Regions from separate parts of the Arthrobacter sp. CDRTa11 genome, predicted to be linked through region 3. Evidence: predicted binding sites of a transcription regulator. Region 3 holds the regulator's gene; each other region holds the start of a gene.
What was found. Region 3 encodes LexA, which represses DNA repair genes until DNA is damaged. Its sites were predicted from a motif close to TCGAACANNTGTTCGA; they were not measured.
Positions count from the first base shown of each region.

Region 1: a site for LexA is predicted at 3,108-3,123, ahead of F8G81_RS05535 (LexA family protein). Genes of this name have one in related genera too.
Region 2: a site for LexA is predicted at 1,293-1,308, ahead of F8G81_RS13865 (DUF6504 family protein). Genes of this name have one in related genera too.

Region 1 covers NZ_CP044532.1:1,199,746-1,207,587, forward strand. The annotation lists gene F8G81_RS05520 (aldo/keto reductase) at 1-5, shown strand, start outside; gene F8G81_RS05525 (helix-turn-helix transcriptional regulator) at 95-964, shown strand; gene F8G81_RS05530 (Y-family DNA polymerase) at 1,372-2,670, opposite strand; gene F8G81_RS05535 (LexA family protein) at 2,663-3,094, opposite strand; gene F8G81_RS05540 (hypothetical protein) at 3,199-3,606, opposite strand; gene F8G81_RS05545 (hypothetical protein) at 3,917-4,534, shown strand; gene F8G81_RS05550 (phosphotransferase enzyme family protein) at 4,590-5,546, opposite strand; gene F8G81_RS05555 (PLDc N-terminal domain-containing protein) at 5,573-5,827, opposite strand; gene F8G81_RS05560 (helix-turn-helix transcriptional regulator) at 5,894-6,793, opposite strand; gene F8G81_RS05565 (multidrug effflux MFS transporter) at 6,922-7,842, shown strand, end outside.
Region 2 covers NZ_CP044532.1:3,094,052-3,101,893, forward strand. The annotation lists gene F8G81_RS13860 (DNA polymerase III subunit alpha) at 1-893, opposite strand, end outside; gene F8G81_RS13865 (DUF6504 family protein) at 890-1,231, opposite strand; gene F8G81_RS13870 (hypothetical protein) at 1,390-1,779, shown strand; gene F8G81_RS13875 (chorismate mutase) at 1,840-2,160, opposite strand; gene F8G81_RS13880 (VOC family protein) at 2,180-2,602, shown strand; gene F8G81_RS13885 (SOS response-associated peptidase) at 2,628-3,359, opposite strand; gene F8G81_RS13890 (mycoredoxin) at 3,493-3,750, shown strand; gene F8G81_RS13895 (FG-GAP-like repeat-containing protein) at 3,789-5,993, opposite strand; gene F8G81_RS13900 (hypothetical protein) at 6,092-6,235, opposite strand; gene F8G81_RS13905 (hypothetical protein) at 6,870-7,316, shown strand; gene F8G81_RS13910 (alpha/beta fold hydrolase) at 7,411-7,842, shown strand, end outside.
Region 3 covers NZ_CP044532.1:1,785,974-1,793,815, reverse strand. The annotation lists gene F8G81_RS08155 (histidinol-phosphate transaminase) at 1-695, opposite strand, end outside; gene F8G81_RS08150 (LysM peptidoglycan-binding domain-containing protein) at 807-1,223, opposite strand; gene lexA (transcriptional repressor LexA) at 1,557-2,312, shown strand; gene F8G81_RS08140 (ATP-dependent DNA helicase) at 2,348-4,411, opposite strand; gene hflX (GTPase HflX) at 4,404-5,972, opposite strand; gene F8G81_RS08130 (class I SAM-dependent methyltransferase) at 6,407-7,021, shown strand; gene dapF (diaminopimelate epimerase) at 7,002-7,842, opposite strand, start outside.

The DNA.
Region 1 (7,842 bases), 590 kb from region 3:
ACTGACACCGCCCCCGGCGGTGAACGGCCCCCGGCGCCGGGAGGACCTGGCAGGTCCTGTCGGGACCGAAGGCGGCAGGCCTACCCTTGGAGCTATGGATTCCCGGTCCGAGATCAGCAGCTTCCTCACCTCCCGGCGCGCCAAGCTCACCCCCGAGCAAGCAGGCGTCCCGCTGTACAGCGGGGCACGCCGGGTCCCTGGCCTGCGTCGCGAGGAAGTGGCGCAACTGGCCGGTGTCAGCGTGGACTACTACGCCAGGCTGGAACGCGGCAAAATCTCCGGCGCATCCCGAGAGGTCATGGAGGCGATCGCCCGCGCCCTGCAGCTCGACGAAGACGAACGCGACCACCTGCTGGACCTCGCCAGGATCACTCAGCGGCGCACCCCGCGACGGAAACCCTCCAACCGCACCACGGTCAGGCCGGGGATCCAGAGCGTCCTGGACTCCATCGATGCCCCCGCATTCGTGCAGAACGCCCGCCTTGACCGCCTGGCCTCCAACAGAATCGGCCGGGCGCTCTACTCGCTCCCCGACGACGGATCCCGCGACCGATTCAACTACGCGCACTACCTGTTCCTTGATGCACGCGCCCCGCGGTTCCATCGTGACTTCGACACAGCCAAACACAACGTGGTGGCGCTCCTTCACGCCGCCACGGCCCGGGACCCCTACGACAGGGAACTCATCGAGATCATCGGCACGCTCTCAACCCAAAGCGAGGAATTCCGCACCCTCTGGGCCTCCCACGACGTTTTCCGTTACCGGTCCGGGCAGAAAATGCTCACCCATTCAGCCGTCGGCGACCTCGAATTCGGCTACGAATCATTCGAGCTCTCCACCGACCCGGGCCTGGTCATGCTCGTATATACCGTTGAACCGGGATCCCCGACCGCCGACGCCATGCGAATACTCGCCAGCTGGACCGTCCAGGCCCTCCACCCCAGTAATGCTTGGATTGACTGATACTCGTCCGCCAGCTGAGGAGATGTCCGCTTAATTCGAAGTGTCGATGCAGCTTGTCGCCGCCGAGATTTACGTCTCGACCAAGGCGTCTCACAACCCATGGGATACGAGACGTCTCAACGAGTGAACAGTCGCCTCGCTGCACTGTCACAGCTTTTCGGCGGAATCCCGGACGTGCGATGGCAAGGGCAATTCTCGTAACTATGTCTTGCAACCTTCGGCAAGAATCGAGTGCTCATCGTTAGTTATGAGACACGTGAGCGCGGGTGGGCAAGAGCTGATCAGTACGGCAGCAGCTAACTGATCGGCAGCAGCCCTATGGGCCACTGGTTGACAAAGTGCAGTGAAGGGGGAGCTCCTCCATGGTTTGCCCTGGGTTCTTCCTTGCTCTCAGCGATGGTGGGCGGTTAGGCGGCTTTGACGAGCGGAAGTTCGTCCCAGTGCGTGGTGTACCGGGGTGAGAGCATGTCCCGTTTCATGCTCCAGTCCGGTCCGCCGCGGATGCCTGCGTGGCCCAGGCCGATGGACCCCCGGCCGTACCGGCGGCTGACGTCCTCCAGGAGGGCGCCGATCCCACGTTCCTCGTGGGCGTTTTCGAAGAGGTGCAGGGGTGGCTGGTTGCCGGTGGGCCGGAGGTCCGTGACCATGATTCCTGCCCTGGCATACTTGACGCCTTCCTGGATGAGGGGCAGCAGGGCATGAGAGGCCCGCGTCAGCAGTACAGGATCAGCTGTGGGCATCGGAAGCCGGATGCACACCGAGGGGTAGGAGGTGTCCCGCGGGTTGTAGTGCGAGGTGCCGGCAAAGGCAGTGAGGACTTTGGCCTGCAGGCCGTGTTTGGCCAACCGGGCGGACGCCTGCTGGCCGTAGACGCTGAGGACCTGCCGCAGGTCAGGCGCCGTGGTGATCGGGGTGGAGAAGGACCGGGAGAAAATCAGCTGGTCGCGGCCGATCCGTTCCTCCTCCATCGGAATGCAGGGAGTGCCCTGGAGTTCGAGGACCGTGCGCATCATGACCACGGAGAAGCGGTCGCGGATCACCACGGGGTCTGCCCTGGAAAGGTCCAGGATGGACTGGATTCCCATCGCGTTGAGGCGTTTGGTGAGCCGGGTTGCCACACCCCAGATTTCGATCACCGACAGCCCGGCCATCAGCGCTTCCCGCACAGGTGCAGGCACTGAGCCCCATTGGCACACGCCGTTGAACGCGGGGTTGTTTTTGGCCCATTTGTTGGCCAGCTTGGCCAGGGTCTTGGTGCCGGCGATGCCCACGCAGACCGGCACCCCGACGTGCCGGCGGCAGGCCTCCTTCATGGCATGGCCGAGCAGCCGCAGTTCCTCGGGGGAGCCTTTGACGCCAAGGAAGGCCTCGTCGATGCTGTAGACCTCGAGCCAGGCGGAGTACCTGCCCAGCAGGTCCATGACACGGGCGCTGATGTCCCCGTAGAGCTCGTAATTGCTGGATCTGGCCACCAGTCCCCATTCCTTGGCCCTGGGCGCGAGTTTGAACCAGGGTTCACCGAGGGGGATGCCCAGGGCTTTCGCTTCGGGGCTCCGGGTGACCGCGCAGCCGTCATTGTTGGAGAGCACCACCAGCGGGCGGCCCTCAAGTGAGGGATCAAACGCGCGCTCGGCGCTGGCGTAAAAGCAGTTCACGTCCACATGCGCGATCTGCTCCATCTGCCGCATGACTGCGGGTTTAGACATGGTGCAGGCACCTGGTGGCCACGCCCCAAATGGTCAGCTCGCTCAGTGCGGAAACGCGGACGTCCGGATAGTTGGGATTCTCGGCCTGCAGGAGCACCCCGGCGGCGGTGATCCGGAGCCGCTTAACGGTCAGTTCGCCGTCGAGCACTGCAATGACAACGGAACCGTCCTTTGGCTCCAGTGCCCGGTTGACGATCAGTTCATCGCCGTCGCTGATCCCGGCGCCTTCCATGCTGTCACCGCTGACGCGCACCACGTAGGTGCTGGTGATGTCCTTGATCAGGTGTTCGTTGAGATCTATCCGGCCGTCAAAGTAGTCCTGGGCGGGGGAGGGGTAGCCCGCGGCAACCGGAACCGGGGAGATCAGCACCGACAGTAGGGAACTACCCGCATCTATCACGCGGGGACCAATAATAACGCGCACAACACACCTTTATTCGAATATATGTTCGATAGGATAAGTGTACGCGCAGGGGCCGACAGAGGGCACTCCATGGCATTGGAAGGGTCCTGGAATGGCCACCTTGTTTAGTGCTGACCGGCTATGTGTGCCTGTTCCCCGACGCCCCACGGCTTGGGTGGTGCAGTGACGGCGGCGACCGCGGCTGCCAGGGCCGGCACATAGAACCAGCCGATGGTTGCTGAAGAGATGACCGTGAAGATGCCAAGAGCGATGGTGGTGGCTACGGGCAATGCGTGCGCCGTTCGCCGCACCAGGAGTGGTAACCCGGCCAATACAACGGGGACCAGCAACGGAACCAAGATGGAAGGCCCCATGACGTCAAACATGGTCGAAGCCGTGACATGGTCCGGCGCTCCGTTGCTCAGGCTCATCGTGCTGTAAACGGGAAATAGGAGCAGCACCAGGGAAGCCCCGGCTGCGAGTGAGAGGGCAATGATCCGGCGGACTCGCTTTGGATCCCAATGGCGTCTCATACAGGCCCCCGAGTGTTGTTGTGTATACCTCAACGAAAGCACTGTTCCAGGGATCCGACCAGACGGTTTATCGGTCATGCGGCCATTAGACTCGGGTGACGTCGGCTTATGGGGGATGCAGATGCGGTATGGAAAAGCTCTATTTATTGTGGCGGCGCTCGCCACTCCACTGGCGGGATGCGAGTACAGCGGGCCGGCCGAGGGGGCGGTGACTTCCCCGGCCCAGACCGCGACCAGGGAACAGCGGTCGATCCAGCAAAACGTTGCCGAAGTGGCGGGTTTACTCAAAGCTTTCCCAACAGACCCGGGGATGCCGTCGGAAACAGAGCCTGCCGGTGAGCTTACGATTGAGCTTGCTCCCGGCGACTATACGGTCAAGAGTGCCTGTGCCGGTGGCAACAGCGCCAATCTCTCCATTGTCCAAGGCGAGCGCCCGCCCCTGACAATGCCCTATACGTGCGACTCGGTCCTGGAACGGTTCGTCCGGCACCCCGGTGGCCCCTTAACCATCAGTGCCACCGTACCCACAGGCAAACCGGCCGCGGCGGGCGTTACCGTACAGCCCAACACGGACGCACGCGCTTCGGAACTGGAAGACCTGCAGGAGTGGTCAGCACAGAGGCTGGGACCCGAGAAACCCGGCCAGCATTATGGTTCCACCGTTTCGGACACAGTCACCAACTACGGAATGACGGCACTCGACCCCGGCACTTACGAACTGCACTTTGTCTGCGAAGGACCACCCGAGGTTCAGCTTTCGGTGTCCGTTCCGTCAGGTGCGGAAGTTCTGGCTCCGGTACGGGTCCCGTGCAACGGAGACCTCTTCAAAACTTCCCTGGAGTTGGTCAGCCAGGACGCAGATTTCCGGATCGACCCAGGTGACCGCACAGTAGGCCGATACGCGTTCAGGCTGGTTCCATCCACGTAGTCCCGTTCCATTCTGTCCCGCCGGATACGGGAGTGCTTCACCGAACCCGTGGTACTTACACAGCGCGTGCCCATCCGGCGGGGTCATCGCCCGGAGGGATGGCCTGGATCCCCCGCAGCAACACAAGTGCGTGCAGCCATTGGCGCTCGAGCGGGCTGAGCGGCCGCACGGACTCGTATCCCGCAAGAAGCGCGGCCCGGGCCCTTTCAGGCGTCGGTTGCCATGATGTGAACCGGGTGCCGAGTAAGACGCATGCGTTCGCGAGGTCGCTGACGCAATGGTCCAGCCCCACCTCGTCGAAGTCCAGAACGGCGATGACCTCCGAGCCTGCGGTCAGTATGTTCGAGGCCCGGTAATCGTTGTGGATCAGCTGTGGCTCGCTGTCGATCGGCGGCAGCGACTCTGTCTGGCGGCGGAGTCTTGCGGACGCGTCCGGCACCCTCCCGGTGTCCTCGTGCTGCAACCATGTCTCTACCCGCCGTCGCAAATCCAGGGACCCTGCCGTGAAGCGCCCCAGCCCGGCCAGCCGGCTGTCACTTTGCATTGCCAACGCGCCATGTAGCCGCGCCAGACACGCGCCGGTCTTTCGAACCGCCGCGTCAGCAGTAATGTCGAGCAGTTCGCCGTCGATCCGCGGCTGCACCGATACGGATACGGAACCGATGATTACCCGGAGCTGCCCGTCAACTGAGGCCAGTGGGGGAGCCACGGGCACGCCCTGCTGGTGCAGCTCTTGGATCAGGTCCGCGGCCGCGGCAAACTTGGTGAACTGATCCTGGGCCCGGGACCACTTCACCACCAACGCTCCCCGGCTCGTGCGAACCCAGGCGATGGCGTTGTCGCCACTGATGACAATCCGCTCGCACGCCTGTACCTCGATGGCCCAGGTTTCAGCGAGGACGTCAGTAAGCCAGCCGGAAGCTTCATCGAAGCTGTCATGACCGAATCTTTCCTGCAGGGCGCTCCTGGGCTCGGCCGATTCCCAAAGCATCGATAACCCGGTTGGAAACATCTTCGAGAGTTTACCCGCATGCCGCATTACTTCCGCAGCGCTGACGCTCGTCCGCCGGGGGAGGGACGGCGCCCCGTCAGGAACCACAGCACTGGTCCCAGCACGGGCAGCGCAAGCACGATCAGAGCCCACACCAGCATGCCTCCGGAGGTGTACGTCCTGTTCCGGGCGATGCTGATCAGGGCAGCAATGATCAGGACTGCGTACGCCATCAGCATGAATCCCAGGATGCCAAAGGTCGGAGTCAGAGGGCCTGCAAGCCCGTTGGCAGCTGATGTCATGATGGTTCCCCCCCCAAGCAGTGCGGCTAGCGGATGCGGTAAACCCTACTGCCCCTGCCAAAAGTCTCAGGGCTGGCGCACGTCCTGCGGCTGGGCTGTGGCGGCTACCTCCTGGATCCGTTCGGTGGCAGCCCAGCTGGCAAGCAGGCGGAGGCGTTCGTCCGAGGGGGAGCCGGGTACCGCGGGGTAGACAGTGAGGGAGAAGCCGGGGTCTTCCGGGAGTTCCATGGCCTCGTAGGCGAGCTCAAGTTCCCCGACCACCGGGTGGCAGAAGATCTTGGTCCCGGCGTAGTGGTGCCGGACGTTGTGGGACGCCCAGCGGGTCCGGAACTCCTCGCTGCGCATGGAGAGTTCTCCGACGAGGTCGGCCAGCCGTTTGTCGAAGGGGTTCCGTCCGCTCTGGGTCCGCAGGATGGCGACGTTGGTGTTGGCCGCCAGATCCCAGTTGGGGTAGAAGTCACGGGAGCTGGGGTCCAGGAAGATGAAGCGGGAGTGGTTGGCAGGCCGGGCAGGGCCGCGGTACATCTCCGAGTACAGGGCATAGCCGAGCTGGTTGGCCGCCACGATGTCCATGTGGTGGTTGCCGATGAATGCCGGGGAACCGGTGATGGAGTCAAGCATGAACTGCAGGGTGGGGCGGACCGCCTTGCGCTGAAGTGGACGACGGCGGGCCCTGCCTGACGGTCCGGCCGCCTTGGCGAGGTTGTACAGATGGTCCCGCTCGGCCTCGTCGAGCCTGAGGGCGCCGGCGATCGCGTCCAGGACGCTTTCGGACGTGCCGGACAGGTTCCCGCGCTCCAGCTTGGTGTAGTAGTCAACGCTCACGCCGGCGAGCATCGCCACCTCTTCACGGCGCAGGCCGGGAACCCGCCGTCGTCCGCCGTAGAGCGTCAGCCCCGCCATTTCGGGACTGATCTTTGCCCGTCTCGATGCGAGGAACTCGCGCACTTCCATCCTGTTGTCCACCCGTCCACGCTACCGCGCAGCAGCACGGCCAGGGAGGTTCTGCGGGAACCCGGATAAGCAGAGCCCTCGCTGGGAAGTGCGTTGCCCTGTTTGATGGAAAGTGCCCCCAAAACCCGGAAGGACACCCCATGCCCGCAGTTGCCATCGACACCCCGATGCCCGCACGTGAGCAGACAGTCGGCCGCCCCTTGGCGGTTGTGCTCGCCCTGCTGACAGTTTTCGGTCCCATTTCCATGGACCTCTACCTGCCTGTCCTTCCAGCCCTCACCATGGAGCTTCAAAGCACGACGTCGGTGGCCCAGCTGACCATCACCGCCTGCCTTTTGGGGCTGGCCGTGGGCCAGTTGATCGCCGGGCCGCTCTCGGACCGGTTTGGCCGCCGGACGCCGTTGCTGATCGGAGTCATCGCGTACACCGTCACATCGGTCCTCTGCGCCCTGAGCCCCATCGTCGAGACGCTCATCCTGGCCCGGTTCGTACAGGGCCTCGCCGGCGCCGTGGGCATAGTGATTGCCCAGGCTGCGGGACGGGACGTGTACTCGGGCGGCAAGCTGCTGCGCTACTACGGGCGACTAACGGTGCTCGGCGGCCTGGCCGCCATCGTCGGCCCGGTCATCGGCGGGCAGCTTGCAACCTTCACGGACTGGCGCGGAGTGTTCCTGTTCCTTGCAGGCGTGGGCGTTCTGATCCTGGTGGCATGCCTGGTGGTCTTCCGGGAGACCCTGCCGGCGGAGCTCAGGGTAAGCGGAGGGCTCCCGCACACGCTCAACGATTTTCGGCAGCTCCTGGCAGACCGGGTGTTCGTCGGCGTGGTACTGATTACGGGGTTCACATACTCCGCTCTTTTCGCCTACCTCAGCGGCGCAACCTACATTCTCCAAGGCTTGTACGGGCTCTCGCCCCAGGGCTATGCGTTGGCCTTCGGCCTGAATTCGCTGGGCTTTATGGTCTTCGGCTTCCTCGGCGGCCGGCTCTCTGAGCGCTGGTCCGAACATGGAACACTGACCCTGGGCCTGATCATGGCGGGATCCGGGGCGCTGGGGCTACTG
Region 2 (7,842 bases), 1.3 Mb from region 3:
CACAGGTCGGCGAGCGCCTCGGTCTGTGTCATCAGCTGTTTGAGGTCAGCAGCGCCGTACCCTGCGGCGTGGATGATCTCCCTGGCCAGCAGGAGCATCTGCCCTGATGTTTTCAGCCAGCCCTGGCCGTTGGGCTGGAGCAGGGGTTCGGCGGCCAGCTCAGGAAGGGACTTGAGGGTCCGAGCAGAATCCAGCACGTCAGCCGTGGCGGCGCCATCCTCGGCGCAGTACCGTACAGCATTAGTGATAACGGCCGGAACGTGGTGCTCCTCTGCGAGTTTGAGCATTCGTACTGCATGGGCGGTACTCAACGGTGAGCCGGGGGCGCTGAGCTGGGAGACAACCTCGGCCACTATTGTTCCTGCCGGCATGGCGTCCAGCCAGCGTTTAAAAAGTGTGCGAGGACGCAGGTAACGCCGTCCGCCGATGGCCAGTCCGACGTCGGAATCGGGTCCGATCAGGACCGTGAGTACTGGCTTGAGGGTCAGTGGGTCCAAGGTCCGGGATGCGAGCTCTGCCCGGGTGACTGCCACCGGCACCACTCCCCCGGCTTTTCCGGAAGTGCGGGCATGGGCATCCGAGACCAGCCGGCACAATGCCCGGTAGCCCGCTCCCCGGTTGTTTCCGCGGGCGAGCACCACTACCCGGCCAGCAACCTGGGTGCGGTGGTCCCCGTCGTCATCAAGGACCGCAAGGTCAACACCCACAATGGGGTCTATCCCGGCAGCCATGCAGGCTTTGAGGTGTTTGATGGTGCCGTACAGGCCGTCCCTGTCCGTGCAGGCGAGCGCAGTGGCACCATCTGCGGCGGCAACCTGGGCAAGCTCATCAGGCCAGGAAACGCCGTAGTGGGCGCTGAAGGCGGTGGAAACGTGGAGGTGCGTAAAAGTCATGCTGTTCTGGGCTGGATTCCGTGATGGATCCGCAGCAGCCTCCAGCGGCCGCTGCCGACATGCCTGGTCAGATCAAGGGTGAGGGGCTCAGCGGGAGTGCTGCCGCCCGAACCATTGGGGGTGTCTGCAGCCAGGACCTGGACCCGCCAAATTTCATGGTCCACCAGGCCTGGCCCGCTTCCCAGCGGCGCACGCTTTTCCTCCGCCCACCACTGCCTGCGTTCGTACCACCGCACAGGTTCCGCGCACACCGTGTATTGCCGCCCGGCCCATTGAAGCTGCAGCGGCTGGCCTGAAGGGGTGCAGACAACGTCAACGGATTCGCTGAACATGCCCATTGCGCCTCCCTGGAAACGGAGCTGTCACCTGACTGTAAATTACTCAGCCAATGACAGCTGTTCGAATACATATTCGAACAATTCAAGTCTACGCCGGTGCCCAGACAAAACCTAGACAGGGGTGGACGGACGGGGCAGCAGGGGAGCAGGATGGTGCCATGACCACCAATGACGCACTCCTCAAGCACGTAAGCATCAAGGCCCAAGACTCCACGCTTGTGGCCACTTTTGATATAGACGGCAATATCCCGGGATCGGGTGCTTATGTGGTGGGGCTCATGGCGGCCGATCCCGACTATTCATCACAAAGACGGCTCGGCATAGAGTTCATGAACGGGGAGGCTATAGCCTGCTACTCGTTCAGCCATGACCAGGGCATCGAAGAGAACTATGATCTCAGTGGTGTCACCCACTCCGGCAACACCATCACCGGCAGCTTTCCCCTGGCCGTTATCCATGGGCTGGGCAAGGGCCACGTTATGTCAGCCTTCAGCGAGGCCGACGGGCGGGAGTTCCAGTCCGGAGTCCCCGTTGAGGAAGCGATCTAGGGAAGCACTCTAAAGCGACTGAAGCCTCCCGGGAGCGCAGAGACGCCCCCAGGGTCAGCTTCAGCTGTTTCCTTTGTGGACCTTCATTTCGAGTTCGATGAAGCCCGTGATCATGGCACGGTACGTCGATTCCACAATGTCAGGATCAATGTCCTTCTTTTCCGCGGCTAAACGGACGTGTTCGATGATCCTCTCGACCCGGCCGGGAGCGCGCACTTCTGCGTCGTCCCCCTTCAGGGTCCCTGCGATCCGTATCAGGCGTTCCCGACGGGCAATCAGGCCCACGATCTGCTCGTCCACTTCATCGACTGCTATGCGGACTGCGGCAAGCTGTTCCTTGTCCGCCAAAGCATCTTTGTCGCTTCCTTGAGTTATCTCCATCACATGACAGTATCGAAGCATGCAGCCAAGAGTCGACTTCATCTCACTGGGTGTCCGCAGCGTCGCGGAGTCCCGCCGCTTTTATGTGGAAGGACTCGGCTGGCCGGTCCGTAAGGAAATTCCGGGTGATGTGCTGTTTATCCAGGTTAACCACGGGCTGACGCTGTCCCTTTGGGATGCCGGGCAAATGCAGGCGGAGGCGGGGGTGAGTCCTCCGGGGCCGGTCCCCCACATCACCCTCAGCCACAACCTGGCCAGCCCTGAGGACGTGGACCGCGTCATGGCCGAGGCAGCTGCTGCCGGTGCCGTCATCGTTGCGGAGCCAGTTACACAGCCATGGGGCGGGTACAGCGGCTATTTCGCCGATCCGGATGGGTTCCGCTGGGAGGTTGCCTACAACCCCACCTGGTCAGTGGACGACGCCGGCAGCGTCACCATCTAGGGCAAGTCACCGTTCATGGGTGGTACTAGAACAGTGCCTCCACGGGCCGGATGAGCTCCGGCGAGTTGTGGCGCACGTTTCCCACGTCCCGGCCTACAGACTCCACGTGCCAGTCGGCAGCGACGCCCTTCACCCCGGCGCGGACCAGGTCCACCAGGGCAGCGGGGTCCTGGGCGTGCGGGTCGAGCCAGGATTCCATGGTGGCCGCGTCCATCGGGATCGGCACCCGGTCATGCAGGGCGGTGAGCTTGCCGAATACTGTTGACTCGGCCCCGGGCGGCGGGGTATCCGCGGTCAGGATGGAGGTGGAGAGCATCCACCGGCCTGGCTCCCCTTCCGCCTTGGACGGATCCTTCCACCATTCGTACAACCCGGCAAACACCAGCCCCGCACTGTTTCCGGGGTGCACGTAATACGGTTGCTTCGCCTTGCCTGCGCCCTGCTTCCATTCGTAATAGCCGTCAGCAGGAACGGCGCAGCGTCTGGATTTCATCGCTTTACGGAATGCCGGCTTTTCCAGCACTGTCTCGCTCCGGGCGTTGATCATCCTGGCTCCGATGCCGGGATCCTTCGCCCACGACGGAACCAGCCCCCAGCGTGCCACGTGCAGCTGCCGAACCGGCCCGCCGTCGATGAGCCGCTCCAGGACGATGGGCACATCATCGGTTGGCGCCACGTTCCAGGAGGGAGGGAGGTGCACCTCTTCCTCCAGCCCGGCATCAAACTCCGCCAGCAGGTCCCCCACGGCACGTGCCATTACATAGCGTCCACACATGGCTCCAGCATGCCATGGCCCCCGGCACTGTCATACGCCGGCGCGGGCGCGGGGAATAGCGGCGGGCAGGATACCGTTGATGGGAATGAACCCCTTCAACGCATAGGAGAACTCTGTGGACTTCACCCCCGAATCCGGCACCATCACCATGTTTTCCACCACCTGGTGCGGCTACTGCAACCGGCTCAAGAAGCAGCTGGACGCGCAGGGCATCGGCTACACGGAAATCAACATCGAGGAAGTCGATGGGACAGCCGAACTCGTGGAGCAGATTAACGGCGGCAACCGCACCGTGCCCACCGTGCTTTTCCCGGACGGCACAGCAGCCACCAACCCGTCAGCTGCCGAAGTCAAAAGCCGTCTCGCCGCATAGACGGCTTATGAAACTGCTCGATGACCATGGTCATGCTGCTAAATGATCATGGTCATGACGTTCCAGCCGGAGCCGACCAACGTGCGTGGTAGCCACCCGCCGGAGCCGTTGCCCGGGTAAAGCCACAGGGCTCCGCCGGCGTCGCGGGCCAGAATATCCACGTTGCCGTCCCCGTTGAAGTCGGCCGGTCCCACGATCGCCGTCATGACGTTCCAGCCGGAGCCCACTGCATAACCCGCGCCGGCCACGGAGACTCCATTGCCCGTATAGAGGTATAGGGTGCCCCCAGTGTCGCGGGCAAGGAGATCCTCCAAGCCGTCACCGCTGAAGTCGCCCGGGCCTACCATCGCAGTCATGATGTTCCAGCCGGAACCAATGATGCTCTGGCTAAACCACCCGCCTCGCCCATCGCCCCGGTAGTGCAACAGCTGACCGTCCGAGTCCCGGGCCACGACGTCGGCTCTTCCATCACGGTCCAGATCGCCAATGGCTGTGATTTCCTTCATGACGTTCCATCCCGAACCAGCTTGGACCCTGGCAATCCAGCCACCGTTACCGTTTCCGGCATACAACCACAGAATTCCGCTCGAGTCGCGGGCCAACAGATCGGAATTGCCGTCACCATTGAAATCGCCGGGAGCTATGACCGAGGTCATAACGTTCCAGCCCTGCCCCACTTGCACCCGCGCTTGCCAACCACCGACGCCATTTCCGGGGTACAGCCACAAGGTGCCATCACCATCTCGGGAAAGGACGTCGGGGTTCCCATCACTGTTAAAGTCGTGAGTCAATGGGCCGGGGGCGATGGTGATCGTTTGAGTCGGGCTGATGGCGTCAGGACTGTAACCGTTGCTGACCGAGACGCGGAATGAAAAGGTCCCGGCGGTTGTGGGGACTCCTGCCAGTAAACCATTCGCTCCAAGTGATAAGCCGGGCGGCAGCGAACCATTGGTCACTATGAAACTCGGAGTAAGGGATCCTGTCGCCTTGAACAGGTGTTCATAACGGACACCCACCTTGCCAGGTGGCGGTGGCACAGCGGCCGAGAGTGTCGGGGCCATGCTCTTGCCGTCGACAACGACGATCCCGCTGATCCGATCTTCAGACCCGGACAAGGAGCGAACGTAGATCCTGTTCCTTTTCGAATCCACGGCCATTGGGCCGGGATAGCCAGACACCTGGAGGAGGCCCGAGGCGTTGGTTGCACCGTCGAAGACCCTAAGGTTCCTTCCGTAGTATTCAGCTACGTAGACCTTGCTGGTTGCCTCATTCACGGCAAGGGTGGCTGGGAAGTCTCCAGTTGGAACGGTTACCAAAGTGTTGGAGCCGGCGTCCAGAATCGTCATGCTGAAATAGTTCAGAGCATAGACCTTGTTGTTCGTGCGGTTTACAACCACTTCCTGAGGGTTGGTGTCATTGCCTGTTGGGATGCTTTGGACCGAGTGGGTAGCGCCATCAATGGCTACTATCGTCTGCGCTTTAGGGCAGGTCACATACACCGTGTTTGTGGTGTCGTTGGTTGCCAAACCATGAGTGCCCGAGCAAACGGGGACGGTAGTAATGGCGTTTGTAGCCCCGTCCAGGACCGTCACATGATTGCCGAGAGGGGGAACACTGTAGATTTTGTTGGTCTTCTCATTGACAGCGACAGACTTGTCGCTGAAGGGTTGAGAGGAACCCACCGCTGGGAAGGACGTCGCTACATCGGTGGCGCCCTCAATGACAGTAAGACCGTTAGGGCCGCCATTTTTGACGTACACCTTGTTGGTTACCTCGTTGACAACTATCGCAGAGGGATTGCCGAGCAGGGGCACCGTCTTGGTAGTACCGGCGGCGGCGTCGATGACGCTCACTGAGGAAGCACCGGAATTCGCAACGTAGATCTTATTCGTGATCTCGTTCACGGCCAGTTGGCGTGGCCTTGTTCCGACTGGAATGGTCTTTACTGACTTTGTGGCCATGTCTACTGCGGTCAACATGTTGAACCGTTCGCTGGTGACATAGAGCGTGTTCGTCGTTTCGTTCACTGCCAGCGCGTATGGCGTCTGGCTGTCAATGCGGTCTGCAATCATGTCCGCATGTGCGCGTACGGGAGCGATGCCGACCAGAACCGTCGCGGCTATGGCCGCAGCAGCCAGAACGGCAGAGATTCGGTAGCCAAAACTACGGGAAGACGACGTGGAAAAACCCTGACGAGCCAAAGGCTCAACCCCCAAAAATCCAGCGCGCGACCATCGCAGCAATCAGCGAAGTTTACAGCCAGCAGCCCGGGGCCTATCAACAAGCCACAATATTTCGCGTCGGGAGAGAGAAGCGCCTTCTATCTGAGCCGTCCTGCACGTCACGACAAGCGCCGGAACTCCCCCGACGGCAGCTGGACATGCAGCGGCAGGACCATCTGGAAATGAGTCACGCCAACCGGTTCACTGAGCAGTTCGTTGATCGAGCTCTGCCCCTCCAGTTCACCGGATGCGTCTCTTTCCATGTATCCGACCCTATGTGCCCGTCGGTGCCCTGAATCCCAAGACACGCAATTGGGCTTCAGCGAGCACGCGGCAGCATGGAGGATGGCATACTCAGCGCATGCCTAGGCTTGAGCGAGACCGGGATCTGGCCCCCACGACGGCCAGATCCGAATCCGCTGTTGTTCTTTCCGCTCCTGGCTGGGGCGTCCGCGATCTTTGTTTTCAGCAGCTTTTACTTCAACCCCACAGCCTTCCTGTTGCCGCTGGTCCCGCTGATGCGGCTTGCCTACCCTGACTACCGGTCACGCCGCCTGCAGGCGACCGTAGAAATTCTCCTGTCCTTGGCTGTTTTTGTTATCGCAGGTATTCAACCTGCTCCGGAGGGCTCTTGGTCCTCTCCGTATAACTACGCCGGTGGAGCCGCCACAGCGGGACTTTTCCTGGCTTGGCGGGCAGGCCGTGCTCCCTTATCCAAGCTAGGGGGACATACTGAATGTTGACCAGGCGGGCGGCAACGAGTCTGGATGACATCAATGACGGGGGATCATGATGAAGTACGCACGCACCTTAGCCGCAGTGGCAATGTTGCTCGGGTTTGCTATGTCCGGGTGTCAGACCACAGGAGGGTCACACACGGCGGGATCTCCCGCTGCTGTGCCCAGCGGGTCACCGTCCGAGTTCACCGTGATCATCCAGGCAGCTGTCGAGGACCGCAACGGCACCGTACTCGACACACCTCCAGCTCCGCGCCTGGCAGATGAGCAGGCAACGGAAGCCTACCTGACCAAGCGCGCACGGGATCTGCCTGCGGTGACGCGGTCGAAGGCCGGATTCAAGTCATCTGGTTTCTGGTACACGTCCTTTTCTACGAAGGTAACCGTTGAATCCGTCAATGTGAGCGGGTCGGAGGCGATCATCCAATTCACGGAATTGACGGAGGAATACCTCGCGTCGACTGCGAATGGCCCGAGCAACGTCCCGTCCAGCTACTCGTTACCGCAGACCGCGAGGTTCCGGACATCCAAGGATGGCTGGCAGTTGGACCGCATCGCCCCCTCCAAGCCTGGGTTCGGGTTGCCGATGTCCATAGTTGTGGATTGATGACTGGAGTTGGACGCACGCCTTGTGGAGTCGAGGCACCCTTTACCGTCCGCGTAGTGTTGTCAGGCTTGGTTACGGATGCCAATATACGTAGGTGGGCGCAGTTACGGTGTCCGGCCTCAAAGTCACCTACCGGCGTGCGGGATCGGGCGATCCCCTCGTCCTTCTCCATGGCGGCTTTGGATTCGACAGCCGATCCTGGGGCCCGCAGCTCGACGCCCTCGATGACGAGTTCGATGTCGTCGCCTGGGATGCTCCAGGCTGCGGGGGATCCGACGATCCGCCCGAGTCTTTTTCCATGGAACAGTACGCCGACAGCCTGGCCGAGTTTACAAAGGCTCTCAACCTGACTCGCCCGCACATCCTTGGGCTGTCGTTCGGCGGCGCGCTTGCCCTGGCGCTCTATGCACGACGCCGGACCCTGCCCAGAAGCCTGATCCTGGCCGGAGCGTACGCAGGCTGGGCCGGCTCCCTGCCAGCCGACGAGGTGCAGCGGCGCGTCAAGTTGATCAGTGAGGACGTCACG
Region 3 (7,842 bases):
AAGGCCTTGCTCATAGTCCTGGTGACAATCAGGCGTTCCCGGCCGGGCAGCAGAGTCAGGGCACTGGGAGTGCCGTCATGGGCAAACTCGTGGTAGGCCTCGTCAACGATCACTATGGTCTGGCTGGCCTCACCCGCGGAGTACACCGCCTCCACGACGTCCAGGCCAAGGCCGGTCCCGGTGGGGTTGTTGGGTGAGCAGAGGAAGACAATGTTCGGCTGGAGTTCCTTGACCTGCAGGGCCGCCGATTCCGCGCTCAGCCCATAACCCTCCGCCCGCTGGCCAACAATGTACTCCGTGTCTGTACCGCTGGCCAGCAGCGGGTACATGGAATACGTGGGCGGGAACCCGAGGGCCTTGCGTCCTGGACCCCCGAAGGCTTGGAGGATCTGCTGGAGCACTTCGTTCGAGCCGTTCGCCGCCCAGATGTTGGTGGGGTTCAGGCCGTGGCCCAGGTATTCAGCCAGAGCTTCCCGGAGTTCGCTGAATTCGCGGTCCGGGTAGCGGTTCAAACCGGCGGCGGCTTCCGTCACGGCCTCGGTGATGGCGGCCTGCACGTCCGCCGGGACACCATGTGTGTTTTCGTTCACGTTCAGCAGGATGGGCACATCCAGCTGCGGGGCACCGTAAGGGGTTAGCCCGCGGAGGTTGCTCCGGAGGGGAAGACGGTTCAGGCGCTCTAGCTGGTCATTCACCTGAACAGTTTAGTGCCCATGCCGGTGCCCGGAAAATGTGACAGCCCGCCAGCCTTCCGCAGTCCAGGGAAGACACTGGCTGATGAGGGGCGGCAGGTTCTGAGGATCCCGCTATTTGGTGGGAACGAACAGCTGCTGCCCCGGCACAACGGTCCCCGCGCTGAGGTTGTTGAGTTGAACGATATCCGCGATCACATCCCGGGGGTCCCGCTCTGGGGCAACTGTGGCCGCGATACCCCACAACGATTCCCCGCCCTGAACGGTAACTGACACCGTGGGTGTCAGGGCAAGGCCGGCAGCGGAGTCTGCCGCCTTCGCCGGGGCGTTAAGGAAGCCCACCAGGGACAGCAGCAACGCAGCCAGGAAAATCAGGGGAATACCGATGAGCACGATCCGCCCCCGGCGCGTGAGCCGGAGCGGCGGCAGGGGCTTCTTACGGGGCTGCGGTTCCGCATCCAGCAGGGACGTGAGCTGCTGGACGGAGACGAACTGCTGATGGCGAGCCTGTGAAGCGGATATAGCTGACATGAAATGAGCCCTCCTGGACCATACTGTGCTGCCCGGAGTGTCCTTTTCCCGCCTGCGGCCCGGATGGCCTTCATCTGAAGATCCGAGTATTCGAATACCGCAGGCAATGAATAGAACACATGTTCGAACTTTGCTTCTTCAGTTTTAGCACTTATCAACGAATATTGTCGAGACTCGCTAGAACAAATGTTTGAAAAAGCGTTGCGGCTGCCCTACGTTTGGATCAAAGAACAACCACTCCTGTAGTTGATCAGCAGGGTCTGACAATCCAGGCCGGAGGTTCCGGCACCCGCGGCCGTGGACACCCGGGGCAACGGAAAGGCATTGGCGAATATGGCAGCACCAGCCGCTGACGGCAGGGCGACCCAGCGGGGTCGGCAGCCCCAGAGGGTCCCGAAGGGGCTTACAGCACGCCAAAAAAAGATCCTGGAAACAATTCAGCGCTCCGTCAATGACAACGGGTATCCGCCATCCATGCGCGAGATCGGCGACACCGTGGGCCTGGCAAGCCTGTCCAGCGTCACGCACCAGTTGTCGCAGCTCGAGAAACTAGGCTACCTGCGGCGCGATCCCAAGCGGCCACGGGCCATGGAAGTCCTGATGCCACTCACTCTGGACGGCGGCACTGGCAAATCGGCAGGATCAGCATCTGCCAAGCCGCCCGTTTTGCGCAGCATTGATGGCGGGGCAGTTTTGGATCTGCCCACGGCCATGGACACCGCCATGGTGCCCCTTGTAGGCCGGATCGCGGCCGGCGGTCCGATTCTTGCGGACCAGGTGGTAGAGGACGTCATGCCGCTGCCGCGCCAGCTGGTGGGACAGGGTGAACTGTTTATGCTGCGGGTTGCCGGGGACTCCATGGTTGACGCGGCGATCTGCGACGGCGACTGGGTAGTTGTCCGGCGCCAGGCCGACGCCGCCAACGGCGATATCGTTGCAGCCCTGCTGGACGACGAAGCCACAGTGAAGACTTTCCGCCAGCGGGACGGCCACACGTGGCTTCTTCCCCAGAACACGCAGTACGAGCCCATTCTCGGAGACCACGCCACCATCATGGGCAAGGTCGTCTCAGTGTTGCGCTCGCTTTAGGCTCCAACCGCTCCAGGTTTTGTCCCGGGCTGCGGTCAGGCCCGTGGGCTTTCCTTGGCCAGTCTTTCAAGGGCGGCGAAAGCTATCTTGCGGTCTGTCGTGGGCCAGAACGGTGGCAGCGCAGCCCGAAGGAAACCGGCATAACGCTCGGTTGCCAGCCTGGAATCGAGCACGGCCACCACACCTTTGTCTCCCGTGGAGCGGATCAACCTGCCGGCCCCCTGGGCGAGGCGGATCGCTGCGTGCGTGGCTGAGACAGCCATAAATCCGTTTCCGCCCGCCTGGGCTACCGCACGTGAACGTGCCGTCATCAGCGGATCGTCCGGCCGCGGGAACGGTATCCGGTCAATGACCACGAGCCGGCAGGATCCGCCCGGGACATCAACTCCCTGCCACAGCGACATCGTGCCGAAGAGGCACGTATCGGGCTCGTCGGCGAACTGCCTAACCAGGGCCGTCATGGTGGAATCACCCTGGCAGAGGATGCTGACGCCGATTCGCGGCCTCATCGCTTCTGCGGCTTCTTCGGCCGCGCGGCGTGATGAGAAGAGGCAGAGGGCGCCGCCGCCGGAAGCGCGGATCAGGGCCTCGAGTTCATCCAGCGCCTCCGGCGCGGCACCCCGGCCCGGTTTGGGCAGGTGCCCGGCAACGTAGAGGATCCCCTGTTTTGGATAATCAAAGGGGGACCCTACGTCCACTCCGGTCCAGCTGGGAGCGCCGTCCCCTATCAGCCCCAATCCCCCGGCCGTCGGCTCGAAGGCGGAGCCGATGGCCAGCGTGGCTGAGGTCAGCACAACCGTATGGCCGGCAAAGAGTCCTTCGCGCAGCTTGCCGGCAACACTGAGCGGGGCAATGTTGACCAAAACGGGTGCGCTTTCATCAGGCTGTGAATAGCCCTGCTGCGGATCAAACGAGCTGGCCCGCGAAAACCACACCACTTCACGGTTGTCCTTGGCCGCAATGAGCCGTTCGCAGAGTTCAAGAATCAGCAGGAGACGGGACCGGGCAAGCTGCCGCCCGCCGTCGGCCGTTGTACTGCTGTCCCCTTTTGAATCCGAGAGGGCTGCCCGGCAGGCCTCACGAAGCTGGTCAACGCAGTCCAGCTGTTCATCGTTCAGGCCGTTCGGGAGCAAACCACTGGGGACGCCGGCCAGGGCCACCTCAAGGTTGGCCGCGGCTGCATTCAGGGCGTCGACGGTGATGGCAGTGTGCTTTCGGGCACCGGCGGCGGCAGCGTGGACCATGGCAACCGAAAGCTGCCCTGATACGGCGCCGGTAACCCGGTCCTGGAGTTCGTGGGCCTCATCCACCACCACCACGTCATATTCGGGCAGAACGGCCAGTCCTTCGAAAGCACTGACCGCCAACATGGCGTGATTCGTCACCACAACGTCGGCTTCAGCTGCGTCCTGGCGCGCCAGTTCACTAAAGCATTCCGCTGCCAGCGGGCATTTCTGCGCCCCCAGGCACTCCATCGAGGTAACGGACACCTGCCGCCAGGCGCGGTCGGTAACGCCGGGCAGGAGCTCGTCACGGTCACCAGTGGCGGTCTTCTCCGCCCACTCACGCAGGCGCACCACCTCCTTGCCCAGCTGTGATGCCGGACCGCCCATGGCTGCGGCAAAGTGCGGCACGCTGGTGTCTTCCCCGAGGGAGAAGAGCTGGCCCTCGGCGGGCTCTTCCGACGGGAACCCGCCTTCGAGCTTGTGCCGGCACACGTAGTTGGAGCGCCCCTTAACCAACGCCACCTTGACCGGTCGGTCCAGGGCGGGCGTGATGGTCTTGAGCAGGCGGGGCAGGTCACGGCCCACGATCTGGGTCTGCAGGGCCAGTGTTGCGGTGGAGACCAGGGTGGGCTTGCTGCTCACCAGGGAATGCGCGATGAGCGGAATGAGGTACGCCAGTGACTTTCCGGTGCCGGTTCCGGCCTGGACCAGGAGATGGTCCCCGGTTTCGATGGCGCGAGCCACCTGACGGGCCATTTCGTGCTGTCCTGTCCGGCTTTGCCCTCCCATGCCGGCAACGGCACGGTCGAGGAGTTCGATCACGAACTCCTCGCCGGCCGTTTCGGAAGTCTCCCCCGCCACCAGCTCAGTCATTGCTGGTGAATGATTCCAGTTCAGCCGCAAGGCCTTCACGGACCATCACCACAGCACGTGTGCCATCCTCACCGTGATCCAGGCTCAGTATCTCGGCATCGGTCTCGTGCAGTTTGCTGATCAGGTCACCCCGGTTGTATGGGATGAGGAGCTCCAGCTTGACGCTGGGGCGCGGAATCGCGTCACTGATGGCCTTGAGCAGGTCGGCGATGCCCTGGCCGGTCCGGGCAGAAACAACCACATGGCGCGGTTCACGCTGCTTGAGGCGCTCCACCACAAACGGGTCGGCGGCGTCGGCCTTATTGAGCACGATGATTTCAGGCACCTTGCGGGCATCCACCTCGCTGAAGACCTTCCGGACAGCGGCGATCTGGCCTTCCGGATCCGGGTGTGAGACGTCCACCACGTGCAGGATCAGGTCTGCGTCCGCCACCTCCTCCAGCGTGGAACGGAACGCCTCCACCAGCTGCGTCGGAAGGGAGCGGACAAAACCCACAGTATCGGCCAGGGTGTAGCCCAGCCCGTCTGCGGTTTCGGCCTTGCGCACCGTGGGATCCAGCGTGGCGAAGAGTGCGTTTTCCACGAGGACGCCGGCATCGGTCAGCCTGTTCAGCAGGGATGACTTTCCGGCGTTGGTGTACCCGGCGATAGCAACTGACGGCACAGAATTTCGACGCCGGTTGGCCCGCTTAGTTTCCCGCGCAGGCTTCATGGCGCTGATCTCACGCCGCAGTTTGGCCATGCGGGTCCTGATCCGGCGGCGGTCCAGTTCAATCTTCGTCTCGCCGGGACCACGCGAGCCCATGCCGGCACCGGCCCCACCCACCTGGCCACCGGCCTGGCGGGACATCGATTCGCCCCAGCCACGCAGGCGCGGCAGGAGGTATTCGAGCTGGGCGAGTTCCACTTGGGCTTTGCCCTCGCGGCTCTTGGCGTGTTGGGCGAAGATATCCAGGATCAGCGCTGTGCGGTCAATGACCTTGACCTTGACGATGTCCTCCAGGCCACGGCGCTGCGACGGAGCCAGCTCGGCGTCCACCACCACAGTGTCCGCGCCTGTGGCCATCACGACGTCCTTGAGCTCAAGTGCCTTTCCGGAGCCCAAGAAAGTGCCAGGGTCTGGTTTGGCACGGCGCTGCACGAGGCCGTCCAAGACCTCTGAGCCGGCGGTTTCAGCCAATGCAGCGAGTTCACGGAGGGAATTCTCGGCGTCGGCCAAGGTCCCTTCCGTCCAGAGCCCCGCCAGTACCACACGCTCCAGCCGGAGCTGCCGGTACTCGACTTCGGTGACGTCTTCCAGTTCTGTCGAGAGGCCTGCCACCCGCCGGAGCGCACGGCGTTCCTCAAGGTCCTGCTGGTCGCCGTCGTAACTGCTGTGCTCTTCGTCCAGGCGCGATATCGCCTGGGCCTTGCCAAAAACGCCCTTCGCGTCGCCGTTTTCGGCGGCCGCGTTCCTGGGCGGTACATCCTTGGAGAGAATCCGGTCGATGACAGCTTGTATTTCCTCAGGGCTCATGTCCTGTGCTGCTGGATCGGATCCGGTGTTGGGCTGGCTGGTCATGTTCTCCTTTGAAGATTCGGCATTTCCAGAATAGTGCCGATCACTGGTGAGTGGTGAAGTATTCGCGCTGGGCTGACGGCTTGAAGTCATCCTGGCCTCCTGGTCTGCTGCGCTGCCCGGCAAAGTGGCCGCGCACAGCGTGGGTTCCACGTCCGGTAAACGTGGGCGATCTTGGAAGGACGCCGGCAAGGACAGGATTGGACCAGCAGAAAGGCTGATTCTTTCGAGTAATGCCCGGCGTTTGAACAGGCACGTTGGGCCTGTTCATTGCGCATTTGCGGAAGGCTGACACCTGCATCGCTGCGGGACTTGGCTGCGGGACGGGTTGAAACCCGTGCCGGCTACTCGAAGATCAAGAACATGCGTTCCAGATTAGCAGAACCTTGCGCCTGCGGTTTCCCATACGCCCCTGCGGCCAACTAATCTGGCCAGTTATGGAGTCCGCACACTATTTCAGCGCATCGCCCGCCGGGCCGTTCACCCGCAAACCGCTTACAGTGGACCTCGCCGGGGAAACGCGCAGACTGCAGACTTCTGCTGGGATTTTCAGCCCGGAGGGTATTGATAAGGGAACTGCCGTACTGCTCGCCGAAGTTCCGGCTCCTTCGCCCACTGGCAATCTCCTGGACATCGGCTGCGGTTGGGGCCCTATCGCCCTCACCATGGCTCTCCGTGCCCCGCATGCGCACGTTTATGCAGTGGACGTGAATGAACGCTGCATCATCCTGACGAACGAAAACGCCCAGATCCTCGGCTTGGAGAATGTCACCGCCACCACGCCTGAAGGGGTGGACCCTGAGCTGCGTTTCGATACCATCTGGTCCAATCCGCCCATCAGGATTGGCAAAGACGAACTCCATTCGCTACTGAAGCTCTGGCTCCCGCGGCTGGCACCAGGCGGCTCGGCGTGGCTGGTGGTCCAGAAGAACCTGGGCTCGGACTCCCTCCAGCGCTGGCTGTCCGCCGAATTTGATGAATCGTTAACGGTCAGCCGCGAGTCCACGTCCAAGTCCTTCCGGATCCTGCGTGTCAGGAAAGCGTCCCGCTAGCTACGATCACGGCTGGTCCGCTAAGTTCTACGTGCTCGTGCCCGCCTGGTCCGACGAAGAACTTTACCCCGACGACGCCCCCTGGCACCTTCACATTCCAGGTGTCGGGCGCCTCGGCTCCGGCCCAGTGCCTGATTGCCACCGCGGCAGCGCACGCGCCAGTGCCGCACGACTGTGTTTCGCCCACACCCCGTTCATGAACGCGCATCGTCACCATGCCCACCCCGTTGTGGACCAGGGGTTCGGCGGGAACGACAAACTCAACGTTGGTCCCGTTGGCAGGCACCGGATCAACGCGGGGAGGCGTGAAGAGCCTGGTTGCCTCAAGCTCCGAGAGCTCAGCAAGCGCAACGACAGTATGCGGGTTGCCCATGCTGACTGACAGGGCAGGCCGGGGTACCTCCAGGCCGTCGGCGCTGACCAGGGAATCCATGGCCTTGGCGGTGGCATCCCCTGGAAAAATGAACTCCCATGGGCCCATGTCAACGGCGTAGCCATTCCCCGTCCGGACCACGGTCTTGACGCCCCCGCGCGTGCCTATGGTCAGTGCGCCGCCTTCGGGCAGATCCACCAGGCCCTCGGCCAGGAGGAAATGCACGAAAACGCGGACCCCGTTGCCGCACATCTCGGACAGCGAACCGTCGCCGTTGCGGTAGTCCATGAACCATTCAGCGTTCGGGGTGTGGGCCAGCAGTTCCCTGCCTTCAGGAAGAAACCGTGAGGGCACGGCGCGGATCAGTCCGTCGCCCCCGATGCCACGGTGCCTGTCGCACAGGGTGGCCACCTGGCCCGGATCTATTGTTTGCACGCCCTCGGGGTCC